One region of the Variovorax multivorans genome, then DNA from elsewhere that is predicted to be linked to it. Evidence: predicted binding sites of a transcription regulator. Region 1 holds the regulator's gene; the other holds the start of a gene.
What was found. The regulator LexA, encoded in region 1, represses DNA repair genes until DNA is damaged. The targets are predictions, from matches to a motif close to ACTGTATNNNNATACAGT.
Positions count from the first base shown of each region.

Region 2: a site for LexA is predicted at 1,478-1,495, ahead of ACSFCA_RS30275 (ATP-dependent helicase). Genes of this name have one in related genera too.

Region 1 covers NZ_JBPJZL010000001.1:242,368-247,190, forward strand. The annotation lists gene kdsB (3-deoxy-manno-octulosonate cytidylyltransferase) at 1-477, shown strand, start outside; gene adk (adenylate kinase) at 612-1,268, shown strand; gene ACSFCA_RS01145 (asparaginase) at 1,317-2,282, opposite strand; gene lexA (transcriptional repressor LexA) at 2,356-3,039, shown strand; gene ACSFCA_RS01155 (hypothetical protein) at 3,178-3,543, shown strand; gene ACSFCA_RS01160 (D-2-hydroxyacid dehydrogenase family protein) at 3,634-4,641, shown strand; gene ACSFCA_RS01165 (MFS transporter) at 4,638-4,823, shown strand, end outside.
Region 2 covers NZ_JBPJZL010000015.1:105,349-110,171, reverse strand. The annotation lists gene ACSFCA_RS30285 (YoaK family protein) at 1-217, opposite strand, end outside; gene corA (magnesium/cobalt transporter CorA) at 294-1,280, opposite strand; gene ACSFCA_RS30275 (ATP-dependent helicase) at 1,508-3,628, shown strand; gene hpf (ribosome hibernation-promoting factor, HPF/YfiA family) at 3,959-4,288, shown strand; gene ACSFCA_RS30265 (PTS sugar transporter subunit IIA) at 4,474-4,823, shown strand, end outside.

The sequences.
Region 1 (4,823 bases):
GACGAGCCGCTGATCGACCCCGCGCTGATCGACGCCGTGGCATCCACGCTGGCCACCCATGCAGAAGCCGCGATGAGCACGGCCGCCCACGAAATCGACTCTGTCGACGACTTCATGAACCCCAACGTAGTGAAGGCCGTGCTGGACGCGCAAGGCAACGCCATGTACTTCAGCCGCGCACCAATCCCTTGGTGGCGTGACGGCTCCGCCAATGGCGCGGCGCCTGCGGTGCTGCCTACCCCTGCCCCGCTGCGTCACATCGGCATCTACGGCTATCGCGCGGGCTTCGTGCGACAGTTTCCCTCGCTGCCACCGGCTCCCGTCGAGGCGACCGAGGCACTCGAACAGCTGCGCGCGCTGTGGCACGGCCATCGCATCGCGGTGTACGTGAGCCATGTTGCACCCGGACCGGGCATCGACACGCCCGAAGACCTGGCGCGCGTGCGCGCCGTCTTCGCCGCCGCGCCTCCCGCCTGAGGCGCTCCCATGCCTGCGCGGGCGGTGGAAATTCTTCGAGGGCACGCGTGCTATCCTCGACGCAACTCCGCCTTGCCCAGCCCTCGGGCCGACGCTCGGCGCGACACAAAATCTAAGAACCGTCCGAGGACACCATGAGACTAATTTTGCTGGGCGCGCCCGGGGCGGGCAAAGGCACGCAAGCGGCCTTCATCTGCCAAAAATACAGCATTCCCCAGATTTCGACCGGCGACATGCTGCGCGCTGCTGTCAAGGCCGGCACGCCGCTCGGGCTGCAAGCCAAGGCCGTCATGGACGCAGGCGCCCTGGTCAGCGACGACCTGATCATCAATCTCGTCAAGGAACGTATTGCGCAGCCCGATTGCGCAGCCGGCTTCCTGTTCGACGGTTTCCCGCGCACCATCCCCCAGGCCGACGCTATGAAGGCGGCCGGCGTCAAGCTCGACTACGTGCTCGAAATCGACGTGCCCTTCAGCGACATCATCGAACGCATGAGCGGCCGCCGCTCGCACCCGGCCTCGGGCCGCACCTACCACGTCAAGTTCAATCCGCCCAAGGTGGAAGGTAAGGACGACGTCACTGGTGAAGACCTGATCCAGCGCGAAGACGACAAGGAAGAAACCGTGCGCAAGCGGCTCGACGTGTACAGCCAGCAGACGCGGCCACTGGTCGACTACTACTCCGCCTGGGCCAAGACCGACCCAGCCGCCGCGCCGAAGTACCGCGCCATCAAGGGTGTGGGCACGGTCGACGAGATCACGCAGCGTGCGCTGGCTGCACTGAGCAGCTGATCCCGATCTGATTCCCGAAACCGCCCCTTCAACGGGGCGGTTTTGTTTTCACCCCAGTAGTTCCAGCATCAGCGCGATGCGCGCCTTCGCGGGTGTCAGCGCGCCCGCATCACGGAGCTGGTCCCCGGCCTTCGGCAGGATGCGTCCGTTCGCGCAACGCGTGGCTCGAACCACCGCAACGCCCGCGTCCTGCGCCTTGAGCGCTGACGCTTCCAACGCATGGTGCAGGGTGCCGTTGCCGGTGGCGGCGAGCACCAGCCCGCGCACGGGCCCGGCAGCGCCGTGCTGCAGCAGGGCTTCGATCACAGCTCCGCTGACGCCGGCATGGCTCACGACGATCTCGACGCGGGGCCACTGCACGGAGGTCGCCTCGAAGAGCTTCGACGCCTGCGACGCCGATCCCTCGGGCCACTCCCGGACACGGCGCACCTCTCCTTCTTCGACGTAGCCGACCGGCCCCGCATCGCCTGAAGCAAAGGCATCGAGCCGATAGGTGTGCACCTTCTGGATATCGACGCCACTGTGGATAGCGCCGGCGCACACCACGGTCACGCCCCGTGCGCCTTCCGTCGCGGCGACGCTGACGGCGTCGCGCACGTTCTGCGGTCCGTCGGGCGCCAGCGCGGTGGCCGGGCGCATCGCACAGGTGAGCACCACGGGCTTGGACGGAGCCAGCACAGAGTGCAGGAAGAACGCCGTCTCTTCGAGCGTGTCGGTGCCATGCGTGATCACCACGCCCGCCACGTCGGCCTGGGCCAGCCAATGCGCACAGCGCCGGGCCAGCTGCTGCCAGATGTCGAACGACATGTCCTTGCTGTCGACCTGCGCCACCTGCTCTGCTTCCAGCGATACACCCTGGGGCGCCTCGATCCCGCCCAACAGATCGGCCACGCCCACCTGCCCGGCGGTGTAGCCGATGTTGTCGCCGCTGCTGGCTGCCCGGCCGGCAATGGTGCCGCCCGTTCCCAAAACCACCACACGACGGCGCACTTCAGGCGAAGAGGAATTGACCATGGCTTGTCAACTTTTAAAAACTGGTTAAAAATACAGGTACTGGATATCTAGCCAGTGCCGCAAGGAACCACATATGCAGTTCGCCGTGAAGCTTACAGCCCGCCAGCAGCAGATCCTGGATCTCATCCAGAGCGCCATCGCACGCACTGGTGCGCCACCCACGCGCGCCGAAATCGCCAATGAGCTCGGGTTCAAGTCGGCCAACGCCGCCGAAGAGCACCTGCAGGCGCTGGCACGCAAGGGCGTCATCGAACTCGTCAGCGGCACCTCCCGCGGCATCCGCCTCAAGGGCGACGCCCTGCGCTCTCTCAACGAAACGCGTCATCGCGAAGGTGGCCAGTTCTCGCTCTCGCTGCCCGGCATGGCCCAGCTGGCGCTGCCGCTCATTGGCCGCGTCGCAGCCGGCTCCCCCATCCTGGCGCAAGAACACGTCGACCAGACCTACTACGTCGAGAACACGCTGTTTCAGCGCCAACCCGACTATTTGCTCAAGGTGCGCGGCATGTCGATGCGCGACGCCGGCATCATGGACGGCGACCTGCTCGCGGTGCAGGCCACCAAGGAAGCGCGCAACGGCCAGATCGTGGTTGCGCGCCTGGGTGACGAAGTGACCGTCAAGCGCCTGAAGCGCAACAAGCAGGTCATCGAACTGCACGCCGAAAACCCCGACTACCCGACCATCATCGTCCAGCCGGGCGAGCCTTTCGAAATCGAAGGCCTCGCGGTTGGCCTCATCCGCAACACCATGCTGATGTAGGCCTCGCGGCCTGCTTTCCGCAGCACCCCATCCGGCAGCGACAGGTGGCGGGCGTATGGCGAAGAGTCGCCATCACCCTGTCGCGGCCGATTCAAGAAATCCTGCCTGTGTTCAACCTCATACTTTTTTGGAGTTCACATGGGAATCGCCCTCCTCGCCATCGCTGATTTCTGGATGCCGCTGCAATCGCTGGCCAGCCGCCTGATGCCGGCGCGCCGCCCTCACCGCAGGGATCGCCTCGACGCAGCCGAAACCTCGGCCGGATTGCGCTATGTAGCAGTGCGCCCTGCCTGCACCGCCCGCTCCAGCGGCACTGCAACGCCCACAGCCCCAGCGCGTCCGTTGCGCGTGGTCCGCGTGGTCGACGGCAAGGGCCAGCAGCACAGCAACCGCGTCGTGATCTCTGGTCGCATGGCCGACGTCTGCGCCGAACTCGACCGGCTGGCAGCGCTCGAAACCGCCGAAACCATGGCCACGCCCCCGCGTTCAACACGCCTGCATTGAGCCCGAACACCCCTGCGAGCGGCTGTGGGGGCGGGTATCCAAACGTTCACGGGCACGACATTCCAATGCTGCGAGGCACAATGGCACGCCATGAACATTGTGATCCTCGACGATTACCAGGACGCCGTGCGCAAATTGCGCTGCGCCGCCAAGCTGGACGCGTACGCGGCCAAGGTCTACACCAACACGGTGAAGGGCATCGGGCAACTGTCGGTCCGCCTCAAGGATGCCGACGTGATCGTGCTGATCCGCGAGCGCACCCATATCTCGCGCCAGCTGATCGAGAAGCTGCCCAAGCTCAAGCTCATCTCGCAGACCGGGCGCGTCGCCGGGCACATCGACGTCGCGGCCTGCACCGAGCGCGGCGTGGCGGTGGCGGAAGGCTCGGGCTCTCCGCAGGCGCCTGCGGAGCTCACTTGGGCGCTCATCATGGCTGCCATGCGCCGGCTGCCCCAGTACATCAGCAACCTCAAGCACGGTGCATGGCAACAGTCAGGCCTCAAGTCGGCCTCGATGCCGCCCAACTTCGGGCTCGGCTCGGTGCTCAAGGGCAAGACGCTGTGCATCTGGGGCTATGGCCGCATCGGCCAGTTGGTCGCGCGCTATGGGCAGGCCTTCGGAATGCAGGTCGTGATCTGGGGCCGTGAAGCCAGCTGCGCCAAGGCCCGCTCCGACGGCTTCCAGGTCGCGCAGAACCGTCACGAGTTCTTCGCCGCTGCAGACGTGCTGTCGGTGCATCTGCGGCTCAACGAAGAAACCAACGGTCTCATCACGCTGGAAGACCTCTCGCGCATGAAGCCGACTGCGTTGTTCGTTAACACCTCGCGCGCCGAACTGGTCGAAGCCGACGCCCTGCTCGCCGCACTCAACCGCGGCCGCCCCGGGCTGGCAGCCATCGACGTGTTCGAGAGCGAGCCGCCGCTGCAAGGCCATGCGCTGCTGCGCCTCGAGAACTGCATCTGCACGCCGCACATCGGCTACGTCGAGCAGGAAAGCTACGAAAGCTATTTCGGGCAGGCCTTCGACAACGTCGTGAGCTACATCAACGGCAACCCCACGAACATCGTGAATCCCGGCGCGCTGCAGGTCCGCCGGTGAGCCGGCCGGCGCCACAGGGTGCGCTCTGGGCGCTGCTCGTTGGCAATTTCGTGATTGGCACGGGCGTGATGGTGGTGCCCGGCACGCTCAATGAAATCAGCACATCGCTCTCGGTCACGGTCGCCACCGCGGGGCAACTGATCACGGCCGCCGCGGCGGTGATGTGCATCGGCGCTCCGCTG
Region 2 (4,823 bases), on a different contig from region 1:
GGATCGCGCCCAGCGCATTCAGCAGCAGGGTGAGGTTGCCCAGCACGATGCCGTCCGCCAATTGCGAGGCGAAACCGGTCATGTGCGAGGTGTACATGTGCAGCACAAGGAATCCGCCCGCGTTGACGGCCCCGGCATTGAAGGCCAGCAGCAGGCCGAGCGCGGTGTTGGTCGACGGCGCGCGGTGGCGGTTGGTGAGGAAGCGAAGTCTGCGCACGGGGCTCTCCGGGGGCGGCGCTGGGCCGGCAGCCACTCTAGCACCCGGCACCCCTTGCGGCGCCCTGTACTGGCTGCTACTTCAACCAGCCGCGCCGGCGGAAGTACCACATCGGCACCAGCGCGCTGGCCGCCATCAGCACGATGGCATACGGATAGCCCATGGCCCAGTCGAGCTCCGGCATGAACTTGAAGTTCATGCCGTAGATGCTCGCGATCAGCGTGGGCGGCAGCAGCGCGACGCTGGCCACCGAGAAGATCTTGATGGTCTTGTTCTGGTTGATGTTGATGAAGCCGACGGTCGCATCCATCAGGAAGTTGATCTTGTCGAAGAGGAAGGCCGTGTGGTTGTCCAGCGACTCGATGTCGCGCAGGATCTGACGGGCTTCCTCGAACTGCTCGGCATTGAGCATCTTGCTGCGCATCATGAAGCTGACCGCGCGGCGCGTGTCCATCACATTGCGGCGGATGCGGCCGTTCAAGTCTTCCTGCCGCGCGATGAGGCCGAGCACCTCGCCGGCCAGCTCGTCGGTGACATTGCCCGAGAGCACCTTCTTGCCGGCCACTTCGAGCTCGTCGTAGATGTTCTCCAGCGTGTCGGCCGAGTATTCGGCGTCGGCGTCGAAGAGCTTGAGCATCACTTCCTTGGCATCTTCGATCAGCCCCGGTGCGCGGCGCGCGCGCATGCGCAGCAGGCGAAACACGGGCACGTCTTCGTCGTGGATCGAGAACAGCACGCCACGGCTGCGCAGGTCGGTGTTGTGCTGGTTGAGGATGAAGGCCACGCGCACGGTGCGCGGGTCTTCGTCGTCGTCGATCAAAAAGTCGGAGCGGATGTGCAGCTCGCCGTTGTCTTCCTCGTAGAAGCGGGCCGACTCCTCGATGTCCTCGTCCATCGCGTCTTCGGGAATGGAGAGGCCGTAGTACTGTTTGATCCAGCGCTTTTCTTCGAGCGTGGGCGACTCGAGGTCGACCCAGATCGGCTGGAACTTGGAGAGCTCTTCGAGCGCCTCGATCTCTTCCTGAACGAGGCGGCCGTTGGCGAGCGTGAAGATGTTGAGCATTGGCTCACTCCCGGGAATGACTGAACGATGGGCGAGGGAGGGGCGCTTTCAATTCCCGGGCCCGACGTGCGCTAAGAAAAACGCGTCAGTGAAAGGGAGTTGAAAGCTGCCGAGACGGGGCGGTTTCCATTGGGAAGAATCTCCGGTTGCAGCGAGGCGCGATTATGTCACCGGCCACATGGCAGCACGGTGGCTGGACTGGACGGGCATACAGTAAAGTCGTGCCCATGCAGACCGCTGCGCTCCCCGTTTTTTCCGCTGTCGCGAAGACCCAGGCCGAGCGCCTGGCCGACGCGTTGGCCACGCTCAACGACGCGCAACGCGCGGCGGTCGAGCATGGGGTGGGTGCGGCCATTGCCGAGCGTGACGAGCGGCCACTGCTCGTCATTGCCGGTGCAGGTTCGGGCAAGACCAGCACGCTGGCGCACCGTGTCGCACACCTCATTGCCGGCGGTGTCGATCCGCAGCGCCTGCTGCTGCTGACCTTCTCTCGCCGTGCCGCGCAGGAGATGGAGCGCCGCGCAGGCCAGGTGCTGGCACGTGTGCTCGGCCTGAAGTCGGAGGCGCCGCCCGCGCTGCCGTGGGCCGGCACCTTCCACGGCATCGGCGCGCGGCTGCTGCGCGAGTACGCGCCGCAGATCGGGCTCGACGAGAATTTCACCATCCACGACCGCGGCGATGCCGAAGACCTGATGGGGCTGGTGCGCCACGAGCTGGGCCTGTCTTCCACCGTCAATCGTTTTCCGCGCAAGGGCACCTGCCTGTCGATCTACTCGCGCTGCGTGAATACGCGCGCGCCGCTGGCCGATGTGCTGAAGGAGGCCTTTCCCTGGTGCGATGAATGGGAGGCCGAACTGAAGAAGCTGTTCGGCGCCTACGTCGAGGCCAAGCAGCGGCAGAACGTACTCGACTACGACGACCTGCTGCTCTACTGGGCCGAGATGGCCGCCGAGCCCGCGCTGGCCGCGCACATCGGTGAGCGCTTCGACCACGTGCTGATCGACGAATACCAGGACACCAACCTGCTGCAGGCTTCGATCCTGCTGGCGCTCAAGCCCGACGGGCGCGGCGTGACAGTGGTGGGCGACGACGCGCAGTCGATCTATTCCTTTCGCGGCGCGACGGTGCGCAACATCCTCGACTTTCCGTCGCAGTTCACGCAGGCCGCGCGCGTGGTCACGCTGGAGCGCAACTACCGCTCGACGCAGCCGATCCTCGATGTCTCGAACCGCGTGATCGCGCATGCGGCCGAGCGGCACGCCAAGACGCTGTGGACCGACAAGCCCTCGGCCGGCAAGCCGCTGCTGGTGCTTGTGCCCGACGAAGCGGGGCAGGCGCGCTGGGTGGCCGACAAGGTGCTGGCGCATCGCGAGGGCGGGCTAGCGCTCAAGTCGCAGGCAGTGCTGTTTCGCACTTCGACGCACAGCGCGGCGCTCGAACTCGAGCTGGCGCGGCGCAACATCCCGTTCGTGAAATTTGGCGGGCTCAAGTTTCTCGAAGCCTCGCATGTGAAAGACCTGCTCGCGGTGCTGCGCTTTGCGCAGAACCCGCGCGGGCGCATGGCGGGCTTTCGCGTGACGCAACTGATTCCGGGCATCGGCCCTGTCACGGGCACGCGCCTGCTCGATGCGATGGACCAGGCGGCCGACCCCGCCGCGGCGGTGCGCGAGTTCGTTGCGCCTTCAGCGGCACGCGCGCAGTGGGTCGACTTTGCCGAGGCCTACGCCGCCTTGCGCGAACCCGCGCTGAAGTGGCCGGCCGATGTCGAGCTGGCGATGGACTGGTACCTGCCGCATCTGGAGCGCCTGTACGAAGACACCTCCGGCGTGCGGCGCGCAGACGTGGAGCAGCTCGCGCGGCTCGCGGCTGGGTATGCCTCGCGCGAACGCTTCCTTACCGAGCTCACGCTCGACCCGCCCGAAGCCACCAGCGACCGCCCAGGGCCGCCGCTGCTCGACGAGGACTACCTGATCCTCTCGACCATCCATTCGGCCAAGGGGCAGGAGTGGAATTCGGTGCATGTGCTCAACGTGGTCGACGGCTGCCTGCCGGCCGACGTGGCGCAGAGCGCGCACGAGCTGGAAGAAGAGCGCCGGCTGCTCTACGTGGCGATGACCCGGGCACGCGACCACCTGCACTTGCTGATACCGCAGCGCTTCCACATCACGCAGCAGGCGGCGCGCGGCGATCGGCACCTGTATGCCAACCGCACGCGCTTCATCGCCGATGCCGATCTCGAAGGCTTCGAGCAGCAGACCTGGCCGCCTCCGCCGGAGCGCCCGCCGGCCGTGCCGCCGCCGAGCGCGGTGATCGACCTGCGCAACCGGATGCGCGCGGCTTGGCGCTGAACCGCTGAGCGAGCTGCTGGCCCTTCCGGTGGCAGGGTCACACGTGGACCGAGGCTGAAACATTTGTTCCCGAAGCGCCGCATCGCCTGCCCCGCGAGCGCCAGCTGCTATTGATTCGCTAGCGTGTGAAAAGCTGCGCACGAAGCCGCAAAACCCCGGGCAACTCAGGTATTGCAATACCGTGACAGCTTGGGCATAGTGAATCGACCCACCCCTCTTTCCTCTTCTTCCCTTCCCCCGTTCCCCCTCTCAAAACTCCCGTTTTTCGCCGGCCACGCTGCATTCCGTAGTGCGGTCATTTCCCCAACCGTCAATTCCAGGAGGTCATTCATGAATTTGACGATCAGCGGTCATCACCTCGACGTCACCCCTGCCTTGCGCACCTACGTCACGAGCAAGCTGGACCGGATCACCCGACATTTCGACCAGGTTGTCGATGTGAAGGTGATCCTCACGGTGGAAAAGCAGAAGGAAAAGGAACGCCGCCAAAGGGCGGAGTGCAACATTCACGTCAAGGGCAATGACATGTTCGCGGAGTCGAGCCACGCTGATCTCTACGCTGCGGTCGATGAGCTGGTCGACAAGCTCGACCGCCAGGTGGTGCGCCACAAGGACCGCCTGCAGGACCACCATCACGCGGCGCCCAAGCGCGTGATGTAAGAGCCCCCGGCTCGCATCAAGGCCGCCTTCGGGCGGCTTTTTGTTTTCCGACTGTTGCGGTAGGGCTTTGGCAAGCCCCCAGAGGGAAGCACGAGGCCTGCGGACAACATGTAGACAGAAAGTAAATAGGGGGACTGGGGGTTTTTACCAAGCGGGTGCATAATCGCCCCCGCTCTGCACCCACCATGAATCGCCTCGCGTCCATCCTGCCGCCCGCTCAAGTGCTTGTGAGCGTTGACGCTACTAGCAAGAAACGTGCTTTCGAAGAAGCCGGCCTGCTGTTCGAAAGCCTTCACGGTCTGGGCCGTGCCCTCATCACCGACAGCCTGTTTGCCCGTGAGCGCCTCGGCTCCACCGGCCTGGGCCACGGCGTTGCCATTCCGCATGGCCGCATCAAGGGCCTCAAGGCGCCGATGGCGGCGGTGTTCCAACTGGCCAATCCCATTGGCTTCGACGCACCCGACGAGCAACCCGTCGCGCTGCTGATCTTCCTGCTGGTGCCCGAAGCGGCCACGCAGAAGCACCTCGAAATCCT